Linked DNA regions of Methanococcus maripaludis. The protein of the gene in region 2 binds, or shares a complex with, the protein of the main gene of each other region. Links are inferred from orthologs where the notes say so. Each region holds a gene or a part of one and is shown on either strand. Other genes may lie near its edges. The genes, in order: MMJJ_RS00855 and hdrC.

Region 1 (9,412 bases), 1.4 Mb from region 2 along the record:
ATGTACCGGATGTTATGGGCCTACAGATAAAGTGGTGGATCAGGGTGCTAAAATGGTTTCTGCGCTTGCATCTGATTATAAAATTGATGAAGACAGAACAATGGATCCAAACGAACTTCCTAAACAGATACTGGATAAAGTGGGTAGTTTTTACAAATTTACGCTCCCAAGTGCATTAATTCCGATAAATAACAAAAGGTAAGATACTAAATACGGTGATATAATGACAAAACTGTCGATAGAACCTGTTACCAGAGTTGAAGGACACGGTAAGGTTACACTTTCCTTTGACGACAGTGGAAAGCTAGATAAAGTTAATTTCCACGTTGTTGAAGTTAGAGGTTTTGAAAAATTCTTGGAAGGAAGATATATCGAAGATGCTCCGGTATTTACACCAAGAATTTGTGGAATTTGCCAGGTTTCACACAATTTGGCAAGCGCAAGAGCAGTTGATAACGTATTTGGAGTAAAAATTCCAAAAACTGCCGACATGCTCAGAAATTTAATGCAACAAGCTTCAAATGTTCACAGCCACGCGCTCCACTTTGGAATGCTTGCATCCCCTGATTTAATGTTCCCGATGACTGATGATGCACTTAAAAGGAACGTTTTGGGTGTCGCCGCTGAAAACATGGATGTTGTAAAAGATGCAATTTCAATGAGAAAAATTGGTCAGACAATAATTCAAAAAGTTGGTGGAAGAGCTATTCACCCAGTAACTGCAGTTGTTGGAGGACAGTCAAAACCATTAACGGAAGAAGAAAGGGACGAACTTTTAAAAATGTCAGAAAATCTTGTAGATACTGCTGAAAGAACATTGGTAGTTGGAAAACAATTATTGGATGGATTAAAAGAACAAAATCTCCTTGAACTTGGCTACTTTGAATCATACCACATGGGTATGGTAAATAACGGTGCACAGGATATTTATGAAGGAAAAATCAGGGTCATAAATCCTGAAGGAAAAATCGAATATGAATATGAACCTTCAGAATACTTAAACTACATGTCAGAAGGAGTAAGGCCATATTCATACCTTAAATTCCCATATTTAACTGAAAAAGGTCCTGTTGATGGAGTTTACAGAGTAAATACTCTTTCAAGGTTAAATGTATGCGATAAAATGCCTACACCTATTGCTCAAAAATACTACGAAGAATTTGTAAAAACTTTTGGAAAACCTGCACACCACCCGATGCTTTTCCACTATGCAAGATTAATCGAGCTTATTTCAAGTGCAGAACTCATAAGAAAATTCTTAGAAGACGATGCAATTGTTGGAACTGACATAAGGGTAGAACCAACCGATCTTGTTGGAGAAGGTGTTGGATGCCTCGAAGCTCCAAGAGGAACTTTAGTGCACCACTTCAAAACCGATGATAAAGGAATTATCACCGATGCAAATTTAGTTGTTGCAACTGTTCAAAATAACCCTGCAATGGATATTGGCGTTCAAAAAGTTGCTGAAAAATACATAAAAACACCCGAAGATGCAAAACCACATGTTTTAAACCACATGGAAATGGTAATTCGGGCATACGATCCATGCCTTTCATGTGCAACGCACACAATTGACGGAAAAGAAAGAATGCTTTCAATGGATGTCTACAAGGGCGGAAAATTAATTAAAACATTATAGGGGATATCATGATCAAGATAAACACTGAAGACTGTTATATGTGTAAAGCTTGTGAAAATAGCTGCCCTACAGAAGCTTTAAAATTAAATCCCTTTAAAGTATGCCAACTTTGTGGAAATTGTGTCAATGCATGTCCAAACGATGCATTAAACTTAAGAGAAATTGAATTAAATGGTAAAACTATTAAACAGATCGAATATTTCCCTACAAAGTGCGATTTGTGTGGTGAATGTGTTAAAGTCTGTCCAAATAACCTCAAAATAGAAAATGATAAATTAAAAGGTTTCTGCGTAGGCTGTATGAAATGTGTTGAAGCATGTCCCGACGACTATGTTGGAATGGAAGGCGTAGTTGAACCCGCTAAAAGAAACATTACATTACCAAAAGAACCTATTGCAGTTACCGAGGATTGTGTCGGCTGTGGGGTATGTATTTCTGAATGCCCTGTTGGTGCACTTTCAATAGAGGGCGAAAAAGCAGTTGTTGACAAAAATTCCTGTATATACTGTAGTATCTGTGCACAAACATGTCCATGGAACGCGATCTTCGTCGCAGGCAAAAAATCACCAAAAAGAGATAAAAATATTGTCAAATTTAGTGTGGACAGCGATTTATGTATTGGATGTGGCGACTGTACTGACAAATGTCCAAGGGATTTAATTGTTTTAAATGAAATGGTTGCAGTTCCGCCAAAAGGATGTCCTGCATGCGGATTATGTATGGCAGCATGTCCTGTTGATGCAATTGAATTAGTGGTTGAATATGGATCTCCAAAACCGATAACTGATGAAGGTATCGTTTGGGATGAAGAAAAATGTGCATACTGCGGACCTTGTGCCATAAAATGTCCAAACAATGCAATAAATGTGGTAAATCCAAAAGGACTTGAAATGCCAAGCAGGAAAAAAACTGAAAAAGCAAACGAGTTCAAAATGTGTATTCGATGTGGCGCATGTGTTCAAAGCTGTCCAAACGATGCACTTAGGATTGGTAAAATCATCCACGATGGTAAAGAATACGAAAGAATCGAATTTAGTCCTAATTTATGTGATTCCTGTGGAAAATGTATTGAAACGTGTCCTTATGACATGCTTAACTTAACAGGAAAACCAGAAAAACCTCTCGAAGGGTTCTGTGTAATGTGTTTGAAATGTATTGAAGCCTGTGATAAGGCTAAAAAGAGCGCATTATCTTTGAAATAATTTTTAATAGATGTAGCTATTAGAAAATGTAATAATGGTATTAAAATATATATTTGGACTAACAGTTCAAGCCAGATATTGGTGATAATTATGGAAGAACCAAAAATAGGAGTTTACGTCTGCCACTGTGGTGTAAACATTGGCGGTGTAGTTGATTGCGAAAATGTAGCAAGAACTGCAGAAGGACTCGAAAACGTCGTGATTGCAAGAGATTACAAGTACATGTGTGCAGATCCCGGGCAAGAACTCATCAAAAAAGACATCAAGGAACTTGGATTAAACAGGGTAATTGTTGCAGCATGTTCCCCAAGACTTCACGAACCTACATTTAGAAGGTGTGTAGAAGAAGCAGGTTTAAACCCATTTTTGTTTGAATTTGCAAACATTCGTGAACACTGTTCATGGGTACACATGAAAGAAAAAGAAAAAGCTACCGAAAAAGCAAACGACCTTGTAAGGATGGCTGTTGCAAAAGCAAGGCAGCTCGAACCTTTAGATTATCTAAACGTTCCAGTTACCAAAAGAGCCATGGTTATCGGAGCAGGGGTTGCAGGTATTCAGGCCGCACTTGATTTAGGGGATGCAGGATACGAAACAATTGTTGTTGAAAAAACACCATCAGTTGGGGGTAGAATGGCCCAGTTAGATAAGGTATTTCCAACAAACGACTGTTCGATCTGTATTTTAGCTCCAAAAATGGTTGACGTTGCAAAACACCCAAATATCAAGCTTTATTCCTACTCAGAAGTAAAAGATGTAAAAGGATACATTGGAAACTTCAAGGTAAAAATCGAGAAAAAACCAAGATATTTATCTGAAGAAAAATGTACTGGATGCGGTTCATGTGAGGAAGTATGTCCTATATCTGTTCCAAACGAATTTGATATGGGAATTGGGCTTAGAAAAGCAATTTATAAGCCGTTCCCACAAGCAGTTCCTGCAAAGTACACAATTGACAAAGAAAGCTGTATTGATTGTGGATTGTGTGCAAAAGTGTGCGGACCTCAAGCGATTGATTACGGTCAAAAACCAGAAATCATTGAAGCAGAAGTTGGTACAATCATTTCTGCAATAGGATACGATCCATATGACCCAACCGAAAAAGAAGAATACGGATACGGAAAAATTCCAAATGTCATAACCTCAATGGAACTTGAAAGAATGATTAATGCTTCTGGTCCAACGATGGGTAAGGTAATCCGGCCAAGTGATGGTCAAAAACCAAAAAGAATTGCATTTATTCAGTGTGTTGGTTCAAGAGATGCGAAAATCGGTAAAAAATACTGTTCAAATGTATGCTGTATGTATGCAATGAAAAATTCGCAGTTAATTAAAGAAAAAGCTCCTGAAACAGATATTGATATTTACTACATGGATATCAGGGCATTTGGTAAGGGATACGAAGAATTCTACGAAAGAAGTTCAAAACAGTATGGAATTAAATTTATCCGTGGAAGACCTGCACAAGTATTGGATAATCCTGATGGAGACAATCCAATAATCAGGTCAGAAGATACCCTTTTAGGTGAAATCTTTGAAAATGAATACGATTTAGTTGTTCTTTCAGTAGGTATGGTTCCAACATCAACTGCTGACGAAGTACAAAAACTGCTCGGTGTTTCAAGGTCTGCTGACAGGTTCTTCATGGAAGCACACCCTAAATTAAAACCTGTTGATACTGCAACAGACGGTATCTACTTAGCAGGTGCATGTCAGGGTCCAAAAGATATTCCTTCATCTGTTGCGCAAGGTTCAGCGGCTGCATCAAGAGCTGCAATACCTCTTGCAAAAGGGGAAGTTCAGGTTGAACCTATCGTTGTAACAATCGATGAAAATGTCTGTGGTGCATGCGGTATTTGTGTACAGCAGTGCCCATATGGTGCTCCAAGATTCGTTGAAAAAGACGGTAAAGTTGTAGCAGAAGTTCTTTCAGCATTATGTAAAGGTTGTGGAACCTGTGCAGCAGGATGTCCAAGTGGCGCACTTGAACAGTCCCACTTTAAAACAAGCCAGATATACGGACAAATTGAAGGCGCGTTTAAAGATTCCTACTAATTTCTTTTTTATTTTTTTAAATTGGGTGATTTTTTAGGGTGAAATAATGGATGTTATAAAAAATGTAGTATGCCCATTCTGCGGAACTCTTTGTGATGACATTGAATGTTTTGTGGAATCAGGACATATTGTAAAGACAAGAAATGCATGTAGAATCGGTCACAGCAAGTTTACTCACCGAAAAGGTGCAGTAAGACATACTGAACCGCTTTATCGGGAAAACAAAAAAGATGATTTTAAAAAAATCGACTTTGATACTGCAATAGAAAAAACTGCTGAAATTTTAGTAAATGCGAAAAAACCTCTTATTTATGGATTTTCTGCAACAGAATGCCACGCACATATTGAAGGTATGAAGTTGGCTGAAAAAATAAGGGGAATTGTAAGCAACACTGCCGAAGTATGCCATGGCCCGAGTGTATGGGCACTTCAGGATGTTGGGTACCCCATATGTACGCTTGGAGAAGTTAAAAACAGGGCAGATGTTGTAATTTATTGGGGTTCAAACCCGATGCACGCACACCCAAGACACATGAGCCGATACGGAGTTTTTCCAAGGGGCTTTTTTAGGGGTCGCGGAAGAAAAGATCGAATTTTAATTGTAGTTGATCCAAGAGAAAGTGACACTGCAAAATTAGCAGACATTCACTTAAAAGTTGAACCGCATAAGGATTATGAGCTTATAAGTGCGATAAGGTCTGCTTTAAAAGGTTTTGAACTTCAATCTGAAATAATAGCAGGGATCCCTAGAGAAATGATATATGAAACTGTTGAAATATTGAAAAAAGCACAGTATGGGGAACTTTTCTTTGCAATGGGTGTTACGCATACTGCTGGAAAGCATAGAAATATCGATACTGCAATCGAACTTGTAATCGATTTAAATTCACAAACTAAATTTACGCTGATTCCAATGAGGGGCCACTACAATGTAAATGGTTTCAATCAGGTGTGTACTTGGATCAGTGGATTTCCGTTATGTGTGGACTATTCAAGAGGATTTCCAGAATTTAACCCTGGAGACACGAGTGTAACTGATAGTTTACTTAGAGAAGATGCAGATGCAATGCTAAATATCGCGTCAGACCCCGGAGCACATTTTCCGCAGAATGCAGTTAAAAGAATGTCAAAAATTCCATTAATCTGCATAGACCCTCACGAAACACCAACTTCAGTTCTTGCAAATATAATTCTCCCGCCAACGATTGCAGGTGTTGAGGATACTGGAACCGCCTACAGGATGGATGGAGTTCCATTGGAACTTAAAAAAGTAATTGATCCGCCTGAAAGTACGCTTGCAGATCGGGAAATATTAAAAAGAATATCTAAAAAAGTTGAAGAACTACTATAACTAAAGTCAGAAATTTTATTTTTTTAAATTTTTTTTATAACTTTTCAGATTCAAAATTTTTTTATCCTAAAATATAAAAAAAATAGGTGAGGTCAAAAATGTTAAAGATTTGTGGCTATAAATCTTTAATATTCGATATATTTGCTATTTAATCCTGTTATCTAATATTTACGGCAATGGATAGATATATTACAAAATCTCAGATGTTATCCTGAGATACATTAACTGTGAGGGTTATATTATTTAAGTTTTCTGTATTTGAAATAAAGCTTACTTTAAAATATATGGTACTTCTTCCTTTTTAACCAAAATATCATTTATTATTTCTATTCCTTTCTTAGTTATTTTTGTATAGTAGCTCATACCATAAGACGAACTTTTCACTATTAAATAGCCTTTAACTTCAAGAAAATGAATAATGTATTTTAAATCGTCTTTTTCAAGTCCTGAAATAGTTGTAAGTTCCTTACCTTTTACAAAGGTCTCTTTTTCAAATAGGTATCTTAAAATATTCTGTCTAATTATAACTTCATCCACAAAAATCCCCTTTTTAAGATATGTAATTAATTATAATTACATATTTATTCTAAAGTTAATTAATACTTATTACATCAACATATATATAAATTACGTATTTGCAAGGTCTTTGATATATTATGTAATAATCTGGCTTTTTAACTTGTTTTCAATATTAATTAGTAATTTAATTGGCAACATATTTATAATTTAAAAATTAAGTTAAAGTATACTTATCGGTAAAAAACTATTAATTAACATATATTTTGTAAATGAGTTTTTTTAGTTAAATGAGGGATAATATGGGAGACGGTAAGTGCGGTAAGCACGAATATTCAAATATTAATCAACAGAAAGTTGATTTGATGATTAAAGAACTAAATGAACATGGCATATCAGTTAGTGGAAATAATCCCTGGACGATAGATCCAAAACAGTATGGTATCAAGCTTCAAGCCACCTGGGATCAAGGAAGCTCTAAACTTTACGTAATTGTAACAGATAAATCATTTTTAGTTCCCTGTTCAAAAATATGGGAGAAAATTGACCCTTTAATGAAACATATTGAAGGTCTTTCAGAAAATGAAATGAAATAATTTTCTTTTTTATTTTATTCGATTATTATCTTAAATCTAATATCTTCTTTTTTAGATTTTTCAAGCATTATTCCAAAAAATTCAAATTCATTTATCAAAATTGGGCCAGAAATCGATTTTCCAATCGTTTTGTAAATTTCTTCAAAATCTAATTGATTTGCAATTCCAAAAGCAACGATCCAGAAACATTTTAAAGGATATTTTTCGCCAGAATATTTATCTATTATAAAATATTTTGAACTTTTTGATTTATTTCCTTCACAGAAGTTTTCGCAACTTAATTCAACAACTGTTTTTTCAAAGTCCATATATCCTGGTTTTTCAAATTTTTTAAAAAGCTCTTCAAATTTACTACTCAAAATAACACCTTAATTACAATACATTAGAAACGGATATATTTTGATATAATATATTACTATGCACTCGCTAACAGTTTTTAAGGTTTAATTCGGGTAATTTTTTTATATATTTTTCTAATGTATATCGTACCATAATATTATTAGATATTAGTTTTTTTAATGTAATTATTAATTATTAGGTTTCTTCATGAAAACTATAAAAGATATTATTTACGTAGTTTTATTGATTAATTACCCTTTTTTAAATTTAAATTTTAGAGGTCAAAAATGAGTGAATTGAAAGAACAGCTACTACAAGAGCTTTCTGATTCCGTTGTTGATATGGATGAAGAAAAAACAGAAGAATTATCTAAAAAATATCTCGAAAATGGATTTGATGCTTTTGATGGGATCACAAAAGGGCTAGCAGAAGGAATGAACAGGGCAGGGGTACTTTACGAAGAAGGAGAATATTTTATTCCTGAATTATTAGTCTGTTCTGATGCAATGTATGTGGGCTTGGATATTTTAAAACCTCATTTAAAGTATGAAGATTCAGATAATAAATTTAAAGCAGTTGTTGGCGTTGTTGAAGGGGATACCCATGATATTGGGAAAAACTTATTTAAAATCATGCTCGAAACACAAGGCTTTGAAGTTTATGATCTTGGTAGGGATGTTCCACCTGTAGAATTCATAAAAAAAGCTAAAGAAGTAAGCGCAGATGTCATTGGTCTTTCAACGCTGATGACGACTACAATGGACAATATGAAAGTTGTTATTGGCATGTTAAAAGAAGAAGGAATGAAAGAAACTACAATGGTGATGGTTGGAGGCGGCCCAATCTCACAAAGCTTTGCTGATAAAATTGGTGCAGATGGCTATGCACCAGAAGCTTCAAAATCTGCAAGAATTGCAAAAGAATTGGTTACAAAATTAAAAGGTTAATTTAAACAGTATGGAGAGATTATTATGGATTACCCCGACAAAATGACACCTGCTCAAAGAGCTGCTGCTAAAGCTAAGGGCGAACCCGCTGACCGGGTTGCATGCAACCCAAACATTGGAAATGGGATGGCAAGAATTGCAGGCTACAAAATTTCACAGTTTAATGACGACCCAGAAGCGCTTGCTAATGCAATTATTAAAACATACAGAAGATTTGGGGCAGATGGTGCAAGAATCTTCACAGATTTATTTTTAGTTTCAGAAGCAATGGGCGCAAAAGTTAGAAAACCAGAAGATAATACCGCAGATTTAGAAGAACCTGCAATAAATGACATGTCAGAATTTGATAAATTAAAAGTAATTGATCCATACACACAAGGTAGAATTCCAGTTCATTTAAGGGCAATTGAAATCGTAAGGGATGAAATTGCAAGCGAAGTTGGAGTTACTGCTTCAGTTGTAGGCCCATTTACAAACGCTTTCTTTTTAATTGGCGTAGAAAAAATGACAAAAATGCTTTTAAAAGATCCTGAATCAGTTCATAAACTCTGTGAAATTTCACTACAAAGTTGCATTGCACTAACCGATGCAGTTTTGGAAAAAGGCGTTGGAGTTACTATTTCAGAACCTCTTTCATCATGTACTGTTGTAAGTCCAAAACACTTTAGGGAATTTTCAGCACCGTACTTAAAAAGACTTATCGACCACATAAAAGCAAGAACTGGAAAATTGGTTATACACATTTGTGGAATAACGGATCCAATTTG
Region 2 (9,298 bases):
TGGATCAAAATTAATAACTGCGCTTTCGTCCAGTAAATTCACAACTATACTTTCAACACCGTCCATCTTAGAAACAGATTTTTCAATCGTTTTTACACAGACTGCGCAAGTCATTCCAGAAATTTTTAGTTTTACTTCCATAAAAACTACCCAAGTTTAATTAGCCAATTTTTCTGCAGGATATAGCTCAAAAGCTTCATTTTTTAAAATTTCTTCTTCATTCACTATTTTTTCATCGTAAGTTATAATTCCAATACCTGCTTCTAAGTCGATATCAACATTTATTACGCCTTCAAGCTCACTTAAAAGATTTTTAATGGTTTTTACACACATCTGGCAACTCATTCCAGTTATTTTTAATTTTAATTCCTCCATCCGATTCACCACACAAAATTTAATTAAATATATTATGATTGTGCAACTATATAACACTTCCATATATATCAACAATAAACTAAAAAATTATCGTTAGTTTGGGAATAAAATGTTAAAAAAGATTGATTATTTAATAATATTAAGAATCCAATTTTTGAATTCATCATTTGAATCATCGATATTTATTTTTAAGATTGCAGGAGTTTCAAGAGGATGAATTTCATTAATCATATCTTTTAATGAAATCCATCTGTTTTCGGTAGTTTTTAAAAATGCACCGATTTCTGTATTTATTGAAACGTCACCATCGTTAAAATAGTGTGCTTCATGCTCTCTTAAGTTTGCGCAGGCTATCATTTTTTTCTCCAAAAGATAACCTACAATAGATTTTGCAGTTTCAAAGTTTGGAAATGTTGTATAAACAAGAGTTGGTTTTTCCATAATATTGCCCCCCCAATATTTTTATTACATTTCAGCAAGTTTTTTTCCAAATTCTTGACATTTTTTAAGGTGTTTTTCATTGGGAACAAATCTACATGTTAGGCATTCGTCATCCACGGTGTCAAAAGATAATATGTCAAAAGTATTTTTAATATGTTTTGTAGCACTTTCTGCCCAACCGTAAGAACCAAAAGCAGCCGCAATTTTTTTGTTTGGTTTTAAACCTTCCATGTATTTTAAAAATCTGGCGACTTCAGGGTATAAATTAATATTAAGAGTTGGGGATCCCACAAGCACGTATTTTGCATCCAAAATTTCAGCTATTATTTTACTTACTGGAGTTTTAGATATTTTAAAAACTTTAACTTCAACACCGCTTTCAATTAATCCTTCTGCAATAGCAAGTCCGATTTTTTCAGTTGAGCTGTACATTGTGTCGTATACAATAACAGCCTTATTAATAACGTTGTTTGATGCAAATTCTAGATATTTTTCTTTAATTTTTGAAATATTTTCTTTCCAGATGATGCCATGTGACGGGCATATTAAATCTGTTTCAAGAGTATCGACCGTTTTAACTGCATTTGGAATAAGCGTCCTGTATGGAAGCAGTATGTTTGCAAAGTACTCTTTTGCAGAATCCAGCGCATAATCGATTTCAAAGTCAAACCTTTCACTTGATGCTATGTGCTGGCCGAATGCATCGTTTGAGAAGAGTATTTTATCTTCGGGGCAGTAAGTTACCATGTTGTCAGGCCAGTGAAGCATTGGAGTTTTGACAAACGTTAAATTTCTTTTTCCAATATTTACTGAATCTCCAGAATCAACGATTATATATTCCCAATCTTTTGTATTGTAGTGTAATTCAAGATGTTCTTTTGCTTTCTGGTTTGTTATAATTTTAGCTTTTGAAATTTCCATGATTTTTTCTAAAGAACTGCTGTGGTCCATTTCAACGTGGTTTACCACAATATAGTCTATTTTTTCAGGATCGACGACTTTTTTAATTCTCCCGTAAAATTCATCAAAAAGATATTTTTTTACAGTATCTATTAAAACAATTTTTTCATCTTTAATAAGATACGAATTGTAGCTGGAACCGTCTTTAGTTTCATAGCCGTGAAATTCTCTGATATTCCAGTCGATCGCCCCTACCCAATAGACGCCTTCTTTTAAAGTAAATGCCATAAAATACACCTAAAAAAAGTTAAATAAAAGTAATAGATTAAAATTCGATGACTTTGTAGTCGCTATCGAGATATTTCTTAAGACTGATATGCCCATGAAGGTCATTTTCAATTTTTATTTTTCCTTTAATACTATCTAAAACACCAAACATATTAGAACATGCTTCACAAGCTATAAAATTATCTTTCAGGGCTTCAACATGACTTTTTAAAGGATGGTCTTCTTTTAATAGTTCATTGAACCATTTTACGGCCTCTCCTTCAAAAACTATTTTTACATCGTCCCCTTTTTCTTTCATCTCTTTTGCAAAGAGAAGTGCGTGAAATATTACTGGAACGTATGGTTTTCCACCTTTATCGTAAGTAAATATCAAAAAACAAGTTTTCATTATTATCCCCCTAAAAAAATTAAATAATGAATGAATTATAGTCTGCTTTCTTCCTGCCTTCTTCCAGCAATTTTTGGATCGTAGCCTTCAAATCCACATTCTGGAGTATAACAGCTTACATCGTAAAATGTACAGATTTCTCCGCAGTTTGGACATTTTTCAGGAACTTTTCCAGCTTCGCCTTCAAATATGTATCCGCAGTTTGAACATTTCCACCATACCATATCTTTCACCTAATCGAATTATTCATTAGTTTCACTTTGAGGCGGCGTTCTGACTCTTTGACTGAGTTCACCGTCGAGTACCATCAGGTAATTTATATCTCCGCCTGTTAGTTTCAATTTATCAAGAACATCTCTAAATGAAGATTCTTCTTCAATCTGTTCATTTACGAACCACTGGAGCATTGAAATTGCTGCATAATCTTTTACTTCATGTGCAATATCCATTAATTTGTGAATTCTTTGTGTAACGTACTTTTCATGGGTAAGCCCATTTTCAAAGACGTCTATAATAGAATTCCATCTTGGCTCAGGTTTATCAATTGCACCCAACTCAAGAGTTTCGCCCATGCTGTGTATGTAATTATAAAATTTCATTGCATGGTCAAGTTCTTCCTGAGATTGAACAATAAACCAGTTCGAAATTCCTTTGAATCCATTGGATTCTGCATAATTTGACATTGCAAGATATAGGTATGCTGAATAGAATTCTTTATTGATCTGTTCTTCTATTTCGCATCTTAATTTACCATCCATATTTAAACCCCCGTTATATGGACTATTTAATACTGCAACTTTTAGAAAGTTTCACTGCCAGATCTTCTGAATTTTTTATCGGAAAATCATTATCATTTACAAATTTAACAAGTTCTCCCGCTTCTATTTCCCCACAAGGCATTGAAATTCCACAGGGCAGTGCACTTCCAAGTTCAACTTTATTTTTTATTGGAAATACTTCTTTGTCTTTAAAGTAATCAGCCAACGCTAATTTGAAATTTTCAATATCTTTTAGCGCTTCGCCAAGAGGATGGTTTGTAGTAATCATTAAATCACCAAATCTGGTTTTTATTCAATTATTACTTCTTTTTCGTATTTCCAAAGCCCATGAAGGTTGCAAAACATTGTTGCAACGAGTTTAATCGTTCTACCTTTGTGTTCTTCATTTGGAGCTTTTATATTTACTACAACATCTGGTTTGGAGTGCTGTGTTAGCTGAACTCTTAAAAGAGGGTACTCTTCTACATTTAGTTCAATAAACTGGATGAAGTGCCCGTCTTCCATTGGATGTTCTACCCCTGCAGTATGGATTTTTACTTCGTAGATTTCATCGGGTTTAACTGAAGTTTTGCATTCTATCATTGGAACGTGTTTTTTTTCAAAATCAGTTCCTTCTTTAAGTGTTTGAGCACTTACGCAGCTCATTATATCTCCCCATTTATAATTTGCTAACTACTTTCATAGCTTTTGTAAATGCAGGCATTCCTGAAGTTAATAATACAACCCGCAATGCATCAACTATTTCTTCTTTAGTTATTTTTAATTCATTCATTCCGCTTCTCATCTGCTTTTCTGTCGCAGTTTCATCCCCTGTCGCTGCAACAATTCCAATAGCAATCAATTTTTGAGTTTTGTAGTCCAAAACTTTTCCAGTGTATGCTGCTTTATTCAATCCGACAACTGCATCGTAAATGTCTGGGTAGTCATCTTTTACAAATTTCATTCCTTCTCCGAAAAAAATACCTTCTTTCATAAAATCCCCTCCGTCTAAGGATTAAATATTATTTTATTCCATATTTATTCCAAGCTTTTCAAGTAGCGGGTCTGCAGGAATAAAGTGGAGATCAAGCGCAACTTCTTTTGGAGTCATACCCATTGCCATACCAAGTAATTGGGCATAGTGAATAACGGGTAACTTGTATTCTCGTCCAAAAGTTTCTTTCATTTCAATCTGACCCCGGTCAAACTGTAAATGGCAGAATGGACATACTTCCGTTACACAATCGCCCCCTGCTGCGATTATATTTTTTACTTTGGTTTCAGCCATTTCAAGCGCAACTTCTGGGTTTCTAGCCCTTACTCCACCACCTGCTCCACAACACATATTTTTGTCTTTATAGTATATTGACTTTGCCCCGATTGCTTCGACAAGTCCGTCAAGTGATTTTGGAACCTCTGAACTTTCAATATGCTTTACATCAGTAGGCTTTAAGTAGTGGCAACCATAGTGAACTGCAACATTAATGTCGAGCGGCCTTTCTACTCTTTCAGCAATTTTTTCAGGGCTGTACTCAAAATAAAGTACTTCCGTTAAGTGCCGTACTCTTGATTTTCCAGTATATTCAAGGCCGTGCTTTGATAACACTTCATTTACCTTATTTCTTGCATTTTCATTATCCTGCAGGATGTGGTTTGCTTCAAATAACGAGCCGTAGCATCCGTTACATATTGTTAAAATGTCCAGATCGGCCTGTTCTGCCATTACAATATTTCTTGCAGCAATTGTAAGCCAGGTCATTAAGTCAAAAGAACCAAATACTCCCGGTGCAGGACAGCAAGAAGCCTGTTCAAATGGGTGCAATTGTATTCCAAGTTTATCTAGTGCTTTATAGGTTGCACTTTCAATTCCGGGATACCTATTTGGTGCAATGCATCCTAAAAAAAACATGTATTCAAAATCAGTTTCACTCATCCTACTTCACCCCTATTCCTCAGATTTTTGAACATTTAGTGGTTCTAAGTCCATAGTTTCTCTACAAATTCCAACTTTTTTACAGAAATTAAGGTCTTCCATGATATCCCTTACAATTTCCAAAGCTTCGGGGTATTTGTGGGTTGTTGGAGGTATTTCAGTTAATCCAATTGCAAGCCTTGCTTTTTTGATTTCGTCATTAACGGGAACAGCATGCCCGGTTTTAAATACAAGCAGGCTGGTTTTCCTGTGTGGTTCTGCAATGTATCCTTTTTCAGCAGCGATATTTCTTATAATTTTAATAATATCAGTTATTTTTACTTCCCTTGGGCATTTTTCGTAGCATTCATAGCACGTAGTGCACATCCACAGGTCATCACCTGATAAAATACTGTCAATTCCTGCAAGTGCACTTCTTATTAATTTTCTCGTCCTGAGTGCGGTTATTCTGCCGCTAGGGCATGCCCCAGTACACGTTCCGCACTGGTAACATTTTTGAAAAGAAGACGCATGATCTCCGAATATCCATTCTCCAGATTCAATAATCTGTTTTGGAAAATCAGGATTAAATTCACTAGATTTTAAAACCATTCGATTTCACCTCCCCGGTATAATTTAATCTTTGTTTTAAAACTTGATATATATTTGCACGTTTGACGTATATATTATACAGCAGTAAAATAGAGAAAACAAATAATCATTAATAATATAAGTACAGATGACTAGTTACTAATTATCATAATTGATAATGATATTTCTAAATTTTAAATTATCAAAATCAGGATTCATTTAATTTATTTTTGAAAAAGGGAAAAATCATGTACGAAGGAGAAATTGCAATCGGGCCAGTGCACTCTACAATGCTTGAACCTCACAGGCTGAGATTATTTATTGAAGATGAGATAGTAAAAGATGCAGAACTTACAATTGGTGTAAATCATAGGGGCGTTGAACGATTAATGGAAGGCCTTCCTGTTGAAAAAGCATGTATTTTATGCGAAAAAATCTGCGGAATCTGTTCACACATTCACCTCTGGAGTGCGGCAAGGCTTGTTGAAATCGGGTGCAACATCGAAATTCCAGAACGTGCAAACCACATAAGAATTATCGTGGAAGAATTAGAGCGACTTCATTCTCATACATTACTTTTTGGACACGCTTTTGAAATATTGGGCCATGAAACAATGTCTATGAGATGTTTCATGTTAAGAGAACCAATCATGCAGGTATTTTTTGAAATTTCAGGAAGCAGGGTTCACTATTCATGCCCGATAATTGGCGGAATCAGACCAAGATGTAATATTTCAGATACTCAGATTCCACATATACTTGAAAAAGTTTCAAAATATGAGGAAGGCTTGAATAAATTTCTTGAAAGAATGTTAAATGACCCGATGATTATTTCAAGAGTAAAAGATGTTGGAGTAATGGATAGAAAAACCGCTGCAAAATTCCACGCAGTAGGGCCTACTGCAAGAGGTAGCAACGTGAAATCCGACATGAGAAAGTGGGGGTGGGTTCCAGAATATGATCCATACGACTTTGACGAAATATTATTTGACAGCGGAGATGTTTTTGCAAGGCTTGCTGTTAGGTTTTACGAGTGCCTTGAAAGTGTTAAAATTATAAGGCAGGCGCTTGATGCTTTAAAAGACACTGCAGACAAAAGAATCTACAATCCAAATTACGAATTACACGAATTTAAGCCGATAAACTGCTACACCGAAGCTCAAAGGGGAGAGCAGTACTATTCATACGGATTGGATGATGAAGGGCTTGTAAGGCAGGCAAAAATCAGGACTCCAACTGCAACAAATCTTGGTGCAATGGAAGATATTGTAAAAGGATACCACGTAAGTGATGCAGAATTAATAATTGCAAGTTGCGATCCTTGTTTTACATGTACTGATAGGTTGATGGTTTTAAAGGAACCATTTAAGAAATAGGCACATTAAATAATAAGTATATAATAATCAATCTTTTTTATACTGTTTCTGGTGGTTTTATGATTGTAAAAGAAGTCATGAACGAAAATTTTTTAAACGTTTCTCCAAGCGATATTGTAGGGGGAGTAGTTCAGTCGTTATATAAAAATAAAAAAAGCTATGCACCTGTAATTGAAGATGGGGAACTTGTTGGATGGGTTACTGCACTAGATTTACTCACGGGGTGCAAACACGTTAAAGTGGAAGAAGCAATGTTATTTTTAGATGAAATTAAAACGATAAATCCGAACGATGAATTATCTGACGAATTAATTTCTGAAATAATAGAAAATGAAGTTTTTGCGTATCCTGTTGTTGAAAATGATAAAATTGTTGGAACTTTGAGTTCTTTTGATATTTTGAAAAAATTAACCTCCAAATAAAAATTCTTTTTTTATTGTATTTTGAACTGTTTAAACTCTTTTTTCTGTTTAATTATATTAGGTATTAGATTTTTTAAGATATATACTATAAATTAAGTTTTTTAATCGATATAGTGAATAAATTAATATAATATATGTTTCCGATATAAGATTGAAACCCCGAGGTGAGGTTATGACTAAAGAAAAAATGTTAAAAGAGATTGCAGAAAATCTTGTTGAAATGGAGCCTGAAAATGTTGTAAAACTGTGCAATGAAGCACTTAATTTGGGAATTTTACCTGAAGAAATTATTGACAATGGATTAATTGCAGGGATGGATGAAGTAGGTAAGCTTTACGAAGAAGAAGAATATTTTGTTCCAGAAGTATTAATCTGTGCAGATGCACTTTATGCCGGGCTTGACGTTGTAAAACCCCATATTACAACAGAAGACGCAACAAAACCAATAAAAGTTGTTATCGGGGTAGTTCAAGGGGATACTCACGATATAGGTAAAATCTTGTAAAAATTATGATGGGTGCATCAGGAATTGAAGTATACGACCTTGGAAGGGATGTTCCGTTAGAACTCTTTGTCGAAAAAGCCGAAGAAATTGGTGCAGATTTTATCGGAATGTCAACTTTAATGACAACGACAATGGATGGAATGGAAAAAGTAATCAAAATGCTCGAAGAAAAAGGACTTAGGGATAAATACAAAGTATTTATCGGTGGAGGACCTATTTCACAAAGTTTTGCGGATAGAATTGGGGCCGATATATATACAAACACTGCAAACGAAGCAGTAAGGCGCGTAAAAGAAGTTTACGAGGGATTGTAATGGAAATAAAAAAAGATATAATGACTTCTAAAGAAAGAGTTGCAGCATTTTTGGAAGGAAAACCTTTAGATCGAATAGTTGCGATGCCAATAGTTACTTCAAACACGGCACAGCTAATTGGTAAATCTCAAAAAGATTTCCAGTTAAATTCTGAAGTGATGACAAAATCACACATTGCAGGTTTTGAGAAATTTGGATATGATTTGCTTTATCTATTTACAAATTGTTCATATCTTGCAGAAGCAATGGGTCAGAAATTAGTTTATTTTGAAAATGAACCTGCAAGCTGTAGGGATCCCGTTGTGAAAACACCCGAAGATATTTCAAAAATAAATGTTGCAGAAGGTTACGAAGCAAACTTACCTGTATACTACGAAGCTATCGAAATGATTCAAAAAGAAATAGGGGATCAAGTAAATGTTGCAGTCTGTTTTTCAGGGCCTTTTTCAACAGCTTCAACTTTGAGAGGACACGAACAATTCATAAAAGATACATACAATAACCCCGAATTATGTCACGAATTAATGAAAATGGCAACAGAAAGTGCAAAAAACTTTATAACTGAAGTTGTAAAGCGAGGTGCAATTCCAATTATTCTTGAACCGCTTTCATCAGGAAGTCTAATAAGTCCAAGATCATTTAAACAGTTTTCAAAACCCTACATAACCGAGCTCGTTGAACACGCACACGAGTTGGGAACTATTATTCCACTGCATATCTGTGAAAAAACAACAAAAATAATAGATCAAATGTCAGAAACAGGTGCAGATGTATTGAGTATTGATCTGTGTGATCTTGAGGTTGCAAAGGAAAAAGTTTCTGGAAAATCTGTAATTCTTGGAAACGTAAGTCCTTCTGATGATCTGCTTTTTGGTCCTGTAGAAAGGATTCATGAAACATGTAAAAATTTAATCGAAATAATGGATGGATTCAAACCAGGATTTATTCTTTCAACAGGCTGTGAAACATCTGATAAAGTTCCTATGGAAAATATTCAAGCTTTGATGGATTCAGCAAGATATTATGGA

The links.
Region 1: the proteins of hdrC (region 2) and MMJJ_RS00855 are in contact, whole or in part, in a cryo-EM structure (PDB 7BKB), measured with the Methanospirillum hungatei proteins. The link is inferred for Methanococcus maripaludis from one-to-one orthologs. Residues at the interface, in WP_011448820.1 of Methanospirillum hungatei: Arg18, Arg19, Tyr20, His21, Leu22, Asp24, Ile40, Asn42, Met43, Cys44, Tyr45, Gln46, Arg65, Leu66, Arg69, Val72, Leu73, Leu75, Glu78, Arg100; in WP_011448822.1 of Methanospirillum hungatei: Lys396, Tyr441, Glu455, Tyr458, Tyr459, Gln462, His463, Lys467, Phe468, Ile469, Phe488, Asp491, Leu493, Leu494, Arg496, Pro497, Val498, Asp499, Val500, Glu501.

Annotation. Positions count from the first base shown.
Region 1 is NZ_CP026606.1:157,903-167,314, reverse strand. Bases 2,486-5,413 are described here. They hold MMJJ_RS00855 (CoB--CoM heterodisulfide reductase iron-sulfur subunit A family protein), read left to right. Parts: upstream 2,486-2,931; coding sequence 2,932-4,896; downstream 4,897-5,413. Other genes in these bases: MMJJ_RS00850 (formylmethanofuran dehydrogenase subunit B), read left to right, coding at 4,940-5,413; MMJJ_RS00860 (4Fe-4S binding protein), read left to right, coding at 2,486-2,841. In the rest of the region: MMJJ_RS00870 (NADH-quinone oxidoreductase subunit B family protein), read left to right, coding at 1-202; MMJJ_RS00865 (Ni/Fe hydrogenase subunit alpha), read left to right, coding at 224-1,639; more of MMJJ_RS00860, read left to right, coding at 1,648-2,485; more of MMJJ_RS00850, read left to right, coding at 5,414-6,247; MMJJ_RS00845 (hypothetical protein), read right to left, coding at 6,518-6,784; MMJJ_RS00840 (hypothetical protein), read left to right, coding at 7,066-7,359; MMJJ_RS00835 (hypothetical protein), read right to left, coding at 7,374-7,718; MMJJ_RS00830 (corrinoid protein), read left to right, coding at 7,986-8,645; MMJJ_RS00825 (uroporphyrinogen decarboxylase family protein), read left to right, coding at 8,670-9,412. UniProt on the Methanocaldococcus jannaschii protein: Part of a complex that catalyzes the reversible reduction of CoM-S-S-CoB to the thiol-coenzymes H-S-CoM (coenzyme M) and H-S-CoB (coenzyme B).
Region 2 is NZ_CP026606.1:1,540,743-1,550,040, forward strand. Bases 3,886-6,699 are described here. They hold hdrC (CoB--CoM heterodisulfide reductase subunit C), read right to left. Parts: upstream 5,675-6,699; coding sequence 5,096-5,674; downstream 3,886-5,095. Other genes in these bases: MMJJ_RS08390 (carboxymuconolactone decarboxylase family protein), read right to left, coding at 3,886-4,144; hdrB (CoB--CoM heterodisulfide reductase subunit B), read right to left, coding at 4,178-5,083; MMJJ_RS08405 (hydrogenase large subunit), read left to right, coding at 5,902-6,699. Outside these bases: MMJJ_RS08350 (heavy metal translocating P-type ATPase), read right to left, coding at 1-141; MMJJ_RS09370 (heavy-metal-associated domain-containing protein), read right to left, coding at 157-375; divalent cation tolerance protein CutA, read right to left, coding at 502-816; MMJJ_RS08360 (FprA family A-type flavoprotein), read right to left, coding at 841-2,004; MMJJ_RS08365 (DsrE family protein), read right to left, coding at 2,042-2,392; MMJJ_RS08370 (rubredoxin-like domain-containing protein), read right to left, coding at 2,428-2,616; MMJJ_RS08375 (ferritin), read right to left, coding at 2,635-3,150; MMJJ_RS08380 (MTH865 family protein), read right to left, coding at 3,173-3,439; MMJJ_RS08385 (class II SORL domain-containing protein), read right to left, coding at 3,460-3,816; more of MMJJ_RS08390, read right to left, coding at 3,830-3,885; more of MMJJ_RS08405, read left to right, coding at 6,700-7,029; MMJJ_RS08410 (CBS domain-containing protein), read left to right, coding at 7,089-7,451; MMJJ_RS08420 (uroporphyrinogen decarboxylase family protein), read left to right, coding at 8,270-9,298.